3 regions of the Streptomyces sp. NPDC026575 genome follow, and region 2 is predicted to be linked to each of the others. Evidence: predicted binding sites of a transcription regulator. Region 2 holds the regulator's gene; each other region holds the start of a gene.

Region 1 (4,277 bases), on a different contig from region 2:
TCGCCGTCATGGCCATCGCGGTCTCGGCGTACGCCGCCGGCGCACTGGCGCACGGCTCCGGCTTCCTCGCCGTCTATCTGGCCGCGGTGATACTCGGCAACGCCAAGCTGCCGCACGCACCGGCCACCCGCGGCTTCGCCGAGGGCCTCGGCTGGATCGGCCAGATCGGCATGTTCGTGCTGCTGGGCCTGCTGGTCACACCGCACAAGCTGGTCGACGACTTCGTGCCCGCGCTGGTGATCGGGCTGATCCTGACGATCGTGGCCCGGCCGGCGTCGGTGTTCACCGCGCTGCTGCCGTTCCGGGTGTCCTGGCGGGAGAAGACCCTGCTGTCCTGGGCCGGGCTGCGCGGCGCGGTACCCATCGTGCTGGCCACCATCCCGATGGTGAGCGATGTGCCCGGCAGCGAACGGGTCTTCAACATCGTCTTCGTCCTGGTCGTGGTCTACACCCTCGTCCAGGGGCCGACGCTGCCGTGGCTGGCCCGGCGGCTGAAGCTGGGCAACGGCAAGGAGGCCGCCGACCTGGGCATCGAGTCGGCTCCCCTGGAGCGGCTGCGCGGCCATCTGCTGTCGACGTCCATCGGGCCGACGTCCCGTATGCACGGCGTCGAGGTCGGCGAGCTGCGGATGCCCGCGGGGGCCGCGGTCACCCTCGTCGTCCGGGACGGCGCCAGCTTCGTGCCCTCGCCGACCACGGTGCTGCGGCGCGGCGACGAGCTGCTGGTGGTGGCCACGGATCAGGTGCGCGACGCGGCCGAGCGGCGGCTGCAGGCGGTCTCCCAGGGCGGCAAGCTCGCCGGCTGGCTGGGGACGGGCGGCCCCTCGGGGCGGCACCACCACGAGCAGGGGCCGCGCTGACCGCGGGCCCGGCCCTCGCGGCGCCGCCGCCCCGGAAATGTGCTGCAGATCTCCACGGAACCCAAGGAAATTCGCGTGAAGCCCTGGTTAATCCCAGGGCTTCACGCGCTTGGGCCTGTAGTATGAAAAGGAACAATGACGAACCAACTCTGCCTGACGCAGAGCTGGCGCGACCGCTCGGCGGCCGCGGTCCCCTGCCACACGCAGCCACCTCTCGGGGTGCGGACCATGCGGTATCACTCGGTCCTGCGCGAGAGGACAGCTCTCGGCGCGTGCCTGTGACGACCTCGCGGGTGGCGCGCTACCAGGCGGCAGAAAGGCCCGGCCGTGGCATCCGCGGTCAAGGACTCCCGTCCCGGTTACGGACAACTGCTCCGCACCCCAGGTGCATGGACATTCCTGCTGCCCGGCTTTCTGGCCCGGCAGCCCTTCGCGATGCTGACCATCGGCATCGTGCTGCTCGTCGAGTCCACCACCGGCTCCTACGGCACCGCGGGCGCGGTGTCCGCCGCCACCGGTGTCTCGATGGCGCTCTTCGCCCCGCAGAGCGGCAAGCTCGCGGACCGCTTCGGCCAGCGCGCGGTGCTGATCCCCGGCGTCCTGGTCCATGTCGCCGGCGTCACGGCCCTGATCATCCTGGCCCTCGCCCACGCCCCCCTGTGGGCACTGCTCGCCGTGGCCGTCCCCACGGGCGCCTCGACTCCGCAGGTCGGCCCGATGGTGCGGGCCCGCTGGGCCTCCCGGCTCGGCGGCAGCCCGTTGATGCCGACGGCCGCCGCCTTCGAGTCGGTGACCGACGAGTTCACCTTCGTGGTCGGCCCCGTCCTGGCGACCGCGCTGTGCACGGGCATCCACCCGGCGGCCGGCCTGATCGCCGAGGCCGCGCTGACGCTGGCCGGCGGGCTGCTCTTCGCCTCGCAGCGGCGCAGCCAGCCCCCGGTGCACCGGGCCGGGGCCGGCGACCGGCCGCGCGTCTCGGCGCTGTCGGTGCCCGGCGTCCGCGTCCTGATCGTGGCGTTCCTCGGCATCGGCGCCGTCTTCGGCGGTATGCAGGTCTCGCTGACCGCGTTCACCCAGGACATCGGGCAGCCCGGCATCAACGGCGTGCTCTACGGGATCTTCGCCGGCGGCAACATGCTCGCCGGTATCGCCTGCGGCGCGATCGCCTGGAAGGTCGGCCCGCGGCGCCGGCTGCTGGTCGCCTACGGCCTGCTGGCGCTGGCCACGACTCCGCTGTGGGCGGTGACCGCCGTGCCGCTGCTGGGCGCCGTCGGCCTGGTCGTCGGCCTGTGCATCGCCCCGGCCCTGATCACCGGCTACACGCTCGTCGAGTCGCTGGTGCCGGCCGCCGCCCGTACCGAGGCATTCACCTGGCTGACCGGCGCGGTCGCACTGGGCCAGGCGGCCGCGGCCACCTCCGCCGGCCAGCTGGCGGACGGCTTCGGCCCGAGCACCGGCTTCCTGGTGCCGCTGGCGGGCACGGTGCTGGCCCTGGTGGTGCTGGTCGCGCTCCGCGCCCACCTGCTGCCGCGCTCCTCGACCGTGGTCGCCTCCCAGGGCGACGCCACCGTCTCCCCCGCTGCCGCCGACGACCGGGAGCGGGAGCTGACGAGCGCCTGAACGGACGTGGAGTCGGTCACCGTATCCCCGTCCCGGTGGACTGACGGGCCGGAATACTGCAAGATGGAGCGTCGTTAGCACTCATCGAGTGAGAGTGCCAGGAGGAAGTCAAGTGCCGACGTACCAGTACCAGTGCACCGAGTGCGGCGAGGGCCTAGAGGCGGTGCAGAAGTTCACTGACGACGCGCTCACGGAGTGCCCCAGCTGCAGCGGACGCCTCAAGAAGGTGTTCTCCGCGGTCGGCATCGTCTTCAAGGGCTCCGGCTTCTACCGCAACGACAGCCGCGGTGCGTCGTCCAGCAGCAGCCCGGCGAAGAGCTCCTCCTCGTCGAGCGGCACGTCCTCCTCGGACTCCGCCGGCTCCTCGTCGAGCAGCTCCGACTCCGCGTCCTCCACCCCGGCCGCGGCCTCCAGCAGCACGTCGAGCACCAGCTCCGCGGCCTGACCGCACCCCGCACCTCTTCGGACCCCGCCGTCTTCCCGGACGGCGGGGTCCGGTCGTTCCGGCGCCCCACGCGGCGTCCGAAATCGCTGATCGCGCGGCCCACCGGCGCGGGGCCCCGATAGTGTGGCCCGCATGGCTGAAGCGGAGATAGGTGTCATCGGCGGTTCGGGGTTCTACTCCTTCCTCGACGACGTGACCGAGATCACGGTGGACACCCCCTACGGTCCCCCCAGCGACTCGCTGTTCCTGGGCGAGATCGCCGGCCGCCAGGTCGCCTTCCTGCCCCGGCACGGCCGCGGCCACCACCTCCCGCCGCACCGCATCAACTACCGCGCCAACCTGTGGGCGCTGCGCTCCGTCGGCGTACGGCAGGTCCTCGGCCCGTGCGCGGTCGGCGGTCTGCGCCCCGAGTACGGCCCCGGCACGCTGCTCGTCCCCGACCAGCTCGTCGACCGCACCAAGGCGCGCCCGCAGACCTACTTCGACGGCCACCCGCTGCCGGGCTCCGCTTCCGGGGACGCACCAGAGAGCGGCGGCGGAACGAAGTGGAGCGGGAGCGTCCCCAACGTCGTCCACCTCACCTTCGCCGACCCGTACTGCCCCACCGGGCGTCAGGCCGCCCTCACGGCCGCCCGCGGCCGTGACTGGGAGCCGGTCGACGGCGGCACGCTGGTCGTCATCGAGGGTCCGCGCTTCTCCACCCGCGCCGAATCGCGCTGGCACGCCGCCCAGGGCTGGTCGGTGGTGGGCATGACCGGCCACCCCGAGGCGGTCCTGGCCCGCGAACTGAGCCTGTGCTACACCTCGTTGTCGCTGGTCACCGACCTGGACGCGGGCACCGAGACCGGCGATGGCGTCTCCCACGAAGAGGTGCTGGCCGTCTTCTCCCAGAACGTCGGGCGGCTGCGCGAGGTGCTCTTCGACGCGGTCGCCGCACTGCCCGACAACACCGCCAGGGACTGCCTGTGCGTCGACGCCCACGCGGGCTGGGACCTGGGCATCGAGCTGCCGTGAGGCGGTGACGGGGCGCACGTCGCGACGGGGTGTACGTCGTGACGGGGCGCACGTCGTGACGGGCGTCCTGGCGACGCGGGGTGCCCTGGTGACGTGGGGTGACGGGGTGACGTGAGCCTGGCGTCCGGTCCCTCTCCCGGGTGGCCGGGTTGTCCACAACGGCGGGGCCGTCCACAGGCCGGAGCGGGCGGGCGCGAACTGCGGCACGGTGGGACGTAGCCCAAGGCAACCCCCTCCTCACAGGCGGTCCTCCATGCCCAGCACCTTCACCGACCCGACGCCGCAGACCCTCCGCTCAGCCCCGCAGCCCGACCCGCCTCTTCCCACACCCCCGCGCC
Region 2 (4,277 bases):
ACACCCCCGTCTTCCAGTCCTGGCCGCGCGGAACGGCGGGCCAGGCCGCGATCCCCACCGACGACGGCTTCACGGCCTCCCATACGTCGATGTACGGGTGGCCCACGACCAGGGCGTGCTCGCCGGTGACCTCGGCGGCGATGCGGGACTCCTTGGAGCCGGGCACCAGGTGGTCCACCAGCACCCCCAGCCGGGCGTCCGGTCCGGGGGAGAAGCCGCGGACGATCGCCGGGAGGTCGTCGACGCCCTCCAGGTACTCCACGACGACGCCCTCGATGCGCAGGTCGTCGCCCCAGACCCGCTCGACCAGCTCGGCGTCGTGCCGGCCCTCCACGTAGATGCGCCCGGCGCGTGCGACCCGGGCGCGGGCGCCGGGGACGGCGAGTGATCCAGAGGCCGTACGGGCGGGGCCGCCGGGCGCCGGACGGTGCTGCGGCCGCACGAGGGTGACGATCTTGCCCTCCAGAAGGAAGCCGCGCGGGGCCATGGGGAAGACGCGGTGCTTGCCGAAGCGGTCCTCCAGGGTGACCGTGGGCCCCTCGGCGGTCTTCTCACAGCGGATCACGGCGCCGCAGAAGCCCGTGGCGACCTCCTCGACGACCAGATCGGGGTCGGCCGGCACCTCGGGCGCGGGGCGCTGCTTCTTCCAGGACGGGGTCAGGTCGGGGCTGTAGCGCTTGCTCTGCATGGGCCTGTTCTATACGAGATCACGGCGGCGGGCTCCGGAGACAGCGGGCCCCGATGGCAGCGGGGCCTGATCGCTGCGGGCCCCGATGACGCCGGTCGGGCCCCGATCGCGGCGCAGGCCGGCCCTCAGGAGGGCGGGACGCCGAAGAGGGCCGCCAGGGCGTCGCGCTGGGCGCGGACGAAGGCGGCGTCCACCACGGCGCCATGGCCGGGGACGTACCGCGCGTCCTCGCCGCCCAGGGCCAGCAGGCGGTCCAGGGCCGCGGGCCACTGCTGGGGCAGGGCGTCCGGGCCGGCCTGCGGTTCGCCGGACTCCTCGACCAGGTCGCCGCAGAAGACGATCTCGGGTGCGCCGTGCCGGCCGGGCACCAGGACCGCCAGGTCGTGGGCGGTGTGGCCGGGGCCCACGTTGGCCAGCAGCACCTGCCGGTCGCCGAGATCGACGGTCAGCTGGCCGTGCACATGGTGGTGCGGGGCGACCAGCAGATCGGCGGCCTCCGCCGCGGCGTCCCGCTCGACGCCGTGGCGCATCGCGTCGTGCCGCAGCTCGTCCTTGCCGCGCCGGAGCAGCTCGCCCAGACCGGCCGCGCCGAACACCTCGACGCCGGCGAACGCGGCGGTGCCCAGCACATGATCGAAATGCGGATGGGTGAGCGCGACATGCGTCACTTCCCGGCCCAGTACGCCGCGGATGGCCCGGCGCAGATCCGCGCCGTCACGGATGCTCGCACCGGTGTCCACGATCATGACGCCGGTCGACCCGGCGATCACGCCGATCGTCTCGTCCCAGCCCGGCATCCGGCGCCTGGCGACACCGTCACCGAGCTGTTCCCACCCGGCCTCTTCCCAAGCAGTGCCCATACCGAGACGCTAGCTCCATCGCGATAGCGTTGCCCGGCGGATCGGCCGAACACGGTCATCCGGCGGGCGCCGCGGGAGGTCACCCTTGCCGTGGCCGTGCTACCCGGCCGTACACTGGCTCCGGGTCTGGCACTCGGCCCGTGTGAGTGCCAGGAGTAACGAAACGGCGGACGGCCGGACTGGAGGTGCGCGGGATGCTCAGTGAACGCAGGCTCGAAGTGCTGCGCGCCATCGTCCAGGACTATGTCGGGACGGAGGAGCCGGTCGGCTCCAAGGCGCTCACCGAGCGGCATCAGCTGGGGGTCTCCCCGGCGACCGTCCGCAACGACATGGCAGCCCTGGAGGACGAGGGCTTCATCGCCCAGCCGCACACGAGCGCGGGGCGGATCCCGACCGACAAGGGCTACCGCCTCTTCGTCGACAAGCTGGCCGGCGTCAAACCGCTGTCCAGCCCGGAGCGGCGGGCGATCCAGAACTTCCTGGACGGTGCCGTCGACCTCGACGACGTGGTGGGGCGTACGGTGCGGCTGCTGGCGCAGCTGACCCGGCAGGTCGCGGTGGTGCAGTACCCGTCCCTGACGCGCTCCACCGTCCGGCACGTCGAGCTGCTGGCGCTGGCCCCGGCCCGGTTGATGCTCGTACTGATCACGGACACCGGACGGGTCGAGCAGCGGCTGATCGACTGCCAGACGCCGTTCGCCGAGACCTCGCTGGCGGACCTGCGGGCGCGGCTCAACAGCCGGGTCGTGGGGCGCCGGTTCGCGGATGTGCCGCCGTTGGTGCAGGATCTCCCGGAGTCCTTCGAACAGGACGACCGCAGCACGGTCTCGACAGTGCTGTCGGTGTTGCTGGAGACTTTGGTGGAGGAGACCGAAGAGCGGCTGATGATCGGCGGCACCGCCAATCTCACGCGCTTCGGTCACGATTTCCCCCTGACCATCCGTCCGGTGCTGGAGGCCCTTGAGGAGCATGTGGTGCTGCTCAAGTTGCTCGGCGAGGCCAAGGACTCGGGCATGACCGTACGTATCGGGCATGAGAATGCCCACGAAGGCCTGACGTCCACATCGGTCGTCGCGGTCGGTTACGGTTCGGGCGACGAGGCAGTCGCCAAACTCGGCGTGGTCGGACCGACCCGCATGGACTACCCCGGAACGATGGGAGCGGTACGCGCAGTGGCACGTTACGTCGGACAGATCCTGGCGGAGTCGTAAGTGGCCACGGATTACTACGCGGTCCTGGGCGTACGGCGCGATGCCTCGCAGGACGAGATCAAGAAGGCATTCCGGAGGCTGGCGCGCGAGCTGCACCCGGACGTGAACCCGGACCCCAAGACCCAGGAGCGGTTCAAGGAGATCAACGCCGCTTACGAGGTCCTGTCGGATCCGCAGAAGAAGCAGGTCTACGACCTCGGCGGGGACCCGCTGTCGCAGTCGGGCGGTGCCGGTGGCGGCGCGGGCGGCTTCGGCGCGGGCTTCGGCAACTTCTCCGACATCATGGACGCCTTCTTCGGCACGGCCTCGCAGCGCGGACCGCGCTCGCGCACCCGCCGCGGCCAGGACGCCATGATCCGGCTCGATATCGAGCTGAACGAGGCGGCCTTCGGTACGACCAAGGACATCCAGGTCGACACCGCCGTGGTCTGCACGACGTGCACGGGTGAGGGCGCGGCGCCGGGGACCTCGGCGCAGACCTGCGACATGTGCCGCGGCCGCGGTGAGGTCTCGCAGGTCACCCGGTCCTTCCTCGGCCAGGTCATGACATCGCGGCCGTGCCCGCAGTGCCAGGGCTTCGGCACGGTCGTGCCGACCCCGTGCCCCGAGTGCGCGGGCGACGGGCGGATCCGCTCCCGTCGTACGCTGACGGTCAAGATCCCGGCCGGTGTCGACAACGGCACCCGGATCCAGCTGGCGGGCGAGGGCGAGGTCGGCCCCGGCGGCGGCCCCGCCGGCGACCTCTACGTCGAGATCCACGAGCTGCCGCACCCGGTCTTCCAGCGGCGCGGCGACGATCTGCACTGCACGGTCACCATCCCGATGACGGCGGCGGCGCTGGGCACGAAGTGCCCGCTGGAGACGCTGGACGGGGTGGAGGAGATCGATGTGCGGCCCGGCACCCAGTCCGGGCAGTCGATTCCGCTGCACCAGCGCGGAGTGACGCATCTGCGGGGCAACGGCCGCGGCGATCTCATCGTCCATGTCGAGGTGCAGACCCCGACCAAGCTCGATCCCGAGCAGGAGGAGCTGCTGCGGCGGCTCGCCAAGCTGCGCGGCGAGGAGCGGCCCACGGGCCAGTTCCAGCCGGGGCAGCAGGGGCTGTTCTCCCGGCTGAAGGACGCCTTCAACGGGCGGTAGACCACGGCGCTTTTGGGGTCCGGGCTACGGGAGCCGGTAGCTTCGGACCACGGCCGATCCGGCGCGCCCCAGGCGCGTATCGACGCCGAGCCCCTGATGCGGGGGCTCGGCGTTTCCCGTGACACGATGTGCTCATGTCCACCGCACTGACCGATCTCTGCCGCTATCCGATCGTGCAGGCGCCGATGGCGGGAGGCGGCTCCGGTCCCGAGCTGGCCGCCGCCGTCTGCGGCGCCGGCGGTCTCGGCTTCCTCGCCGCCGGCTACAAGACCGCCGACGGTATGTACCAGGAGATCAAACAGCTGCGGTCGCTGACCGACCGGCCCTTCGGCGTCAATCTCTTCATGCCGCAGCCCTCGCTGGCCGACACCGCCGCCG
Region 3 (4,277 bases), on a different contig from region 2:
AAAGCGAAGCAGTCCGGAACCCCTACCCCTCCGGCCCGTCACCGGCAGCCGAACAGCCCCGCGCAGCGGCCCCGCCCGCCGCAGGCGAACCCACCGAAACCCCCACGGCGGGAAAGCCGAAAACGTGGGAAGCAAACCCAAGCGCAGCGAATTACCGCAGCGGCTCACGCCGCTTCTGCGCCGCATCGCTGATGCGCAGCAGCAGTGCCACCATCACCCAGTTCGCGACCAGTGACGAGCCGCCCTTGGCGAGGAACGGCAGGGCCTTGCCGGTCAGCGGGATCAGGCCGGTGACGCCGCCGGAGACGACGAAGACCTGGAGCAGCAGCGCCCCGGAGAGCCCGACGGCGAGCAGCTTGCCGAACGGGTCGCGGGCGGTCAGCCCCACCCGCAGCCCGCGCTGCGCGAGCAGCACGTACAGCATCAGCACCGCCATCACCCCGGCCAGGCCCAGCTCCTCGCCGACGGTGGTGAGGATGAAGTCGCTGTTGCCGGCGAAGCCGACCAGCTCGGGGTGGCCCTGGCCCAGGCCGGTGCCGCCGATGCCGCCGCTGCCGAAGCTGAACATCGCCTGGCCGAGCTGGTCGGACATGCCCTCCGCATGGCCTTCCTTGGTGAAGGCCCGCATGGGGTCCAGCCAGGCCGTGACCCGGCCGTGGACGTGCGGCTCCAGGGAGCCGACGACGGCGGCGCCGGCCGTGGCCATCAGTAGGCCGCACAGCACCCAGCTGGCGCGGTCGGTGGCCATGTAGAGCATGATCACGAAGACGCCGAAGAAGATCAGCGAGGTGCCCAGGTCCCGTTCGAAGATCAGCACCAGCAGGCTGATCGCCCAGATCGTGAAGATCGGTCCGAGCTGCCGTCCCGGGGGCAGCTGGACGCCCATGACGCGGCGTCCGGCCAGCGCCAGCGCATCGCGGTTGACGGTGAGGTAGCCGGCGAAGAACACCGAGATCATGATCTTCACGAACTCGCCGGGCTGCAGCGACAGCGGCCCGAGCAGGATCCAGCGCTTGGCGCCGTACATGTCCGCGCCGAAGAAGGCCGGCGCCATCAGCAGCACCAGGGCGACCGCCATCGTCAGATAGATATAGCGCTGGAGGATGCGGTGGTCGCGCAGCACCAGCAGGATGGCGATGCAGACCGCCACCCCGATCACCGTCCACACCAGCTGGCCGCTCGCCGCTTCGGCGATCTTCAGGCGCGGGGTCTGCGCGTAGGTGATGTCCAGCCGGTGCAGCAGGATCAGGCCGATCCCGGTCAGCAGGGTCGCCAGCGGCAGGATCAGCGGATCGGCGCGCGGGGCGAAGCGGCGCAGGACCAGATGCGGCACCAGCGCCGTGAAGAGCATGCTGACGGCGAAGCCGGCCAGGCCGCCGGGCAGCCGGCCGGTCATCGACAGGCCGGTGTAGGCGTAGCCGAAGACGGCGATCAGCACGACGAGGGCGAGCAGCCATGCCTCGGTCCGGCGGCGGTCCGGTGCCCGTTCGAACGCGGCGAACGTCATGGTGCGCTCGGCGTCGCTCTCCGGCTCCCCGGCCGGCCGGGGAGCGCTGGTCAGTCCACGCACGGGTTCCTCCGCCTTCGATGATCAGGGTCGCGGACCGGTCCGGGCTGATCCACACGGCACGCCGGGCCCGGTTCGCAGGTCCGGCAGTCGGGGAAGTAGACGAGGTGGCCCCGGTGGTGGTTGCCAAGAAACGGGAAGGTGTGTCCGATTTGGCAGGGAACCCACCCCGGCGGTCGACCCGTTGGCCGCGGCGCGGTCAACCGGCGTAGTGGAACCCGCCCCCCGGCGCGCTGGCACTCCGCTTGACCGAGTGCTAACCGCGTCATAGTCTCGGCGTTGGCACTCTCCAGTGGGGAGTGCCAAACACAGCGACGGGCAGGTCCGGCACCCGCGACGACGGATCCACCTGGTCGCCACCTCAGACAGTTAACCCCGTGAGATCTCCGAAGGGGGAGGTCGGATCGTGACGACCGCCAGCTCCAAGGTTGCCATCAAGCCGCTTGAGGACCGCATCGTGGTCCAGCCGCTCGACGCCGAGCAGACCACGGCCTCGGGCCTGGTCATTCCGGACACCGCCAAGGAGAAGCCCCAGGAGGGCGTCGTCCTGGCCGTGGGCCCGGGCCGTATCGAGGACGGCAAGCGCGTCGAGCTCGACGTCACCGTTGGTGACGTCGTTCTCTACAGCAAGTACGGCGGCACCGAGGTGAAGTACAACAACGAGGAGTACCTCGTTCTCTCGGCGCGCGACGTGCTCGCGATCGTCGAGAAGTAAGTCACCCAGATTTGCCGTGATCTGCGCCCCTGGTTCCCGCGTCTAAACAACCCGGGGCAGGGGCGCAGATTCGTTTGACACAGCGGTCCCCACTGCGTGCCGAGGATCGCAATGAGAGGACTTGAAGCACCCCATGGCGAAGATCCTGAAGTTCGACGAGGACGCCCGTCGCGCCCTTGAGCGCGGCGTGAACAAGCTTGCCGACACGGTGAAGGTGACGATCGGTCCGAAGGGCCGCAACGTCGTCATCGACAAGAAGTTCGGTGCCCCCACCATCACCAACGACGGTGTCACCATCGCCCGCGAGGTCGAGGTCGACGACCCGTACGAGAACCTGGGCGCCCAGCTCGTCAAGGAGGTGGCGACCAAGACCAACGACATCGCGGGTGACGGCACCACCACCGCCACCGTGCTGGCCCAGGCGCTGGTCCGCGAGGGCCTGCGCAACGTCGCCGCGGGCGCTTCCCCGGCCGCCCTGAAGAAGGGCATCGACGCCGCCGTGCAGGCCGTGTCCGAGGAGCTCCTCGCGACCGCCCGCCCGATCGACGACAAGGCCGACATCGCCGCCGTCGCCGGCCTGTCCGCGCAGGACAAGCAGGTCGGCGAGCTGATCGCCGAGGCGATGGACAAGGTCGGCAAGGACGGTGTGATCACCGTCGAGGAGTCCAACACCTTCGGTCTGGAGCTGGACTTCACCGAGGGCATGGCCTTCGACAAGGGCTACCTCTCGCCGTACATGGTCACCGACCAGGAGCGTATGGAGGCCGTCCTCGAGGACCCGTACATCCTGATCCACCAGGGCAAGATCGCCTCGATTCAGGACCTGCTGCCGCTGCTGGAGAAGGTCATCCAGGCGGGTGGCTCCAAGCCGCTGCTGATCATCGCCGAGGACGTCGAGGGCGAGGCCCTGTCGACCCTGGTCGTCAACAAGATCCGTGGCACCTTCAACGCCGTGGCCGTCAAGGCCCCCGGCTTCGGTGACCGCCGCAAGGCGATGCTCGGCGACATGGCCACCCTCACCGGTGCCACCGTCATCGCCGAGGAGGTCGGCCTCAAGCTCGACCAGGCCGGTCTGGACGTGCTGGGCTCCGCCCGCCGCGTGACCGTCACCAAGGACGACACCACCATCGTCGACGGCGGCGGCAACGCCGAGGACGTCGCCGGTCGCGTCGCCCAGATCAAGGGCGAGATCGAGACCACCGACTCCGACTGGGACCGCGAGAAGCTCCAGGAGCGCCTCGCCAAGCTCGCCGGTGGCGTCTGCGTCATCCGCGTGGGTGCGGCCACCGAGGTCGAGCTCAAGGAGAAGAAGCACCGTCTGGAGGACGCCATCTCCGCGACCCGCGCCGCGGTCGAGGAGGGCATCGTCTCCGGTGGTGGCTCCGCCCTGGTGCACGCCGCCAAGGTGCTGGAGGGCAACCTCGGCAAGGAGGGCGACGAGGCCACCGGTGTCGCCGTCGTCCGCCGCGCGGTCGTCGAGCCGCTGCGCTGGATCGCGGAGAACGCCGGCCTTGAGGGCTACGTCATCACCGCGAAGGTCGCCGAGCAGGACAAGGGCCAGGGCTTCAACGCCGCCACCGGCGAGTACGGCGACCTGGTCAAGGCCGGCGTCATCGACCCGGTCAAGGTCACCCGCTCCGCCCTGGAGAACGCCGCGTCGATCGCCTCCCTGCTGCTCACGACCGAGACCCTGGTCGTCGAGAAGCCGGCCGAGGAGGAGCCGGCCGAGGCCGGCCACGGTCACGGGCACGCGCACTGACGCATAGCCGCGCAGCCGGCTGATCGCCGGCGGTAGCCGAGGGAAGGCTCCCGTTCCCGCTCATGAGCGGTGGGAACGGGAGCCTTCTCGCGTGCGGTCAGACCGCGCCGAGCTGTCGCATCAGGCCCAGGACGTCGTAGTGCCACCAGCCTTCCTGGATCACTCCGTCATGGAACCGGAAGGTCGTGGTGCCGGTCATGGTGCACTGCCGGCCGGTCGGCTCGATGCCCATGAAC

The links. Region 2 encodes HrcA, which represses chaperone genes, less so after heat shock. Its sites were predicted from a motif close to TTNGCACTCNGNNNNNCNGAGTGCNAA; they were not measured.
Region 1: a site for HrcA is predicted at 2,555-2,581, ahead of ACZ4NB_RS06995 (FmdB family zinc ribbon protein). Genes of this name have one in related genera too.
Region 3: a site for HrcA is predicted at 1,801-1,827, ahead of groES (co-chaperone GroES). Genes of this name have one in related genera too.

What each region holds. Positions count from the first base shown of each region.
Region 1 is NZ_JBVHQM010000004.1:179,364-183,640, reverse strand. It holds gene ACZ4NB_RS07005 (potassium/proton antiporter) at 1-860, shown strand, start outside; gene ACZ4NB_RS07000 (MFS transporter) at 1,188-2,480, shown strand; gene ACZ4NB_RS06995 (FmdB family zinc ribbon protein) at 2,593-2,925, shown strand; gene ACZ4NB_RS06990 (S-methyl-5'-thioadenosine phosphorylase) at 3,058-3,939, shown strand.
Region 2 is NZ_JBVHQM010000018.1:90,827-95,103, forward strand. It holds gene ACZ4NB_RS24600 (DUF3097 domain-containing protein) at 1-688, opposite strand, end outside; gene ACZ4NB_RS24605 (MBL fold metallo-hydrolase) at 814-1,548, opposite strand; gene hrcA (heat-inducible transcriptional repressor HrcA) at 1,743-2,759, shown strand; gene dnaJ (molecular chaperone DnaJ) at 2,760-3,899, shown strand; gene ACZ4NB_RS24620 (nitronate monooxygenase) at 4,034-4,277, shown strand, end outside.
Region 3 is NZ_JBVHQM010000004.1:23-4,299, forward strand. It holds gene ACZ4NB_RS06215 (FtsW/RodA/SpoVE family cell cycle protein) at 152-1,507, opposite strand; gene groES (co-chaperone GroES) at 1,974-2,282, shown strand; gene groL (chaperonin GroEL) at 2,416-4,041, shown strand; gene ACZ4NB_RS06230 (ester cyclase) at 4,139-4,277, opposite strand, start outside.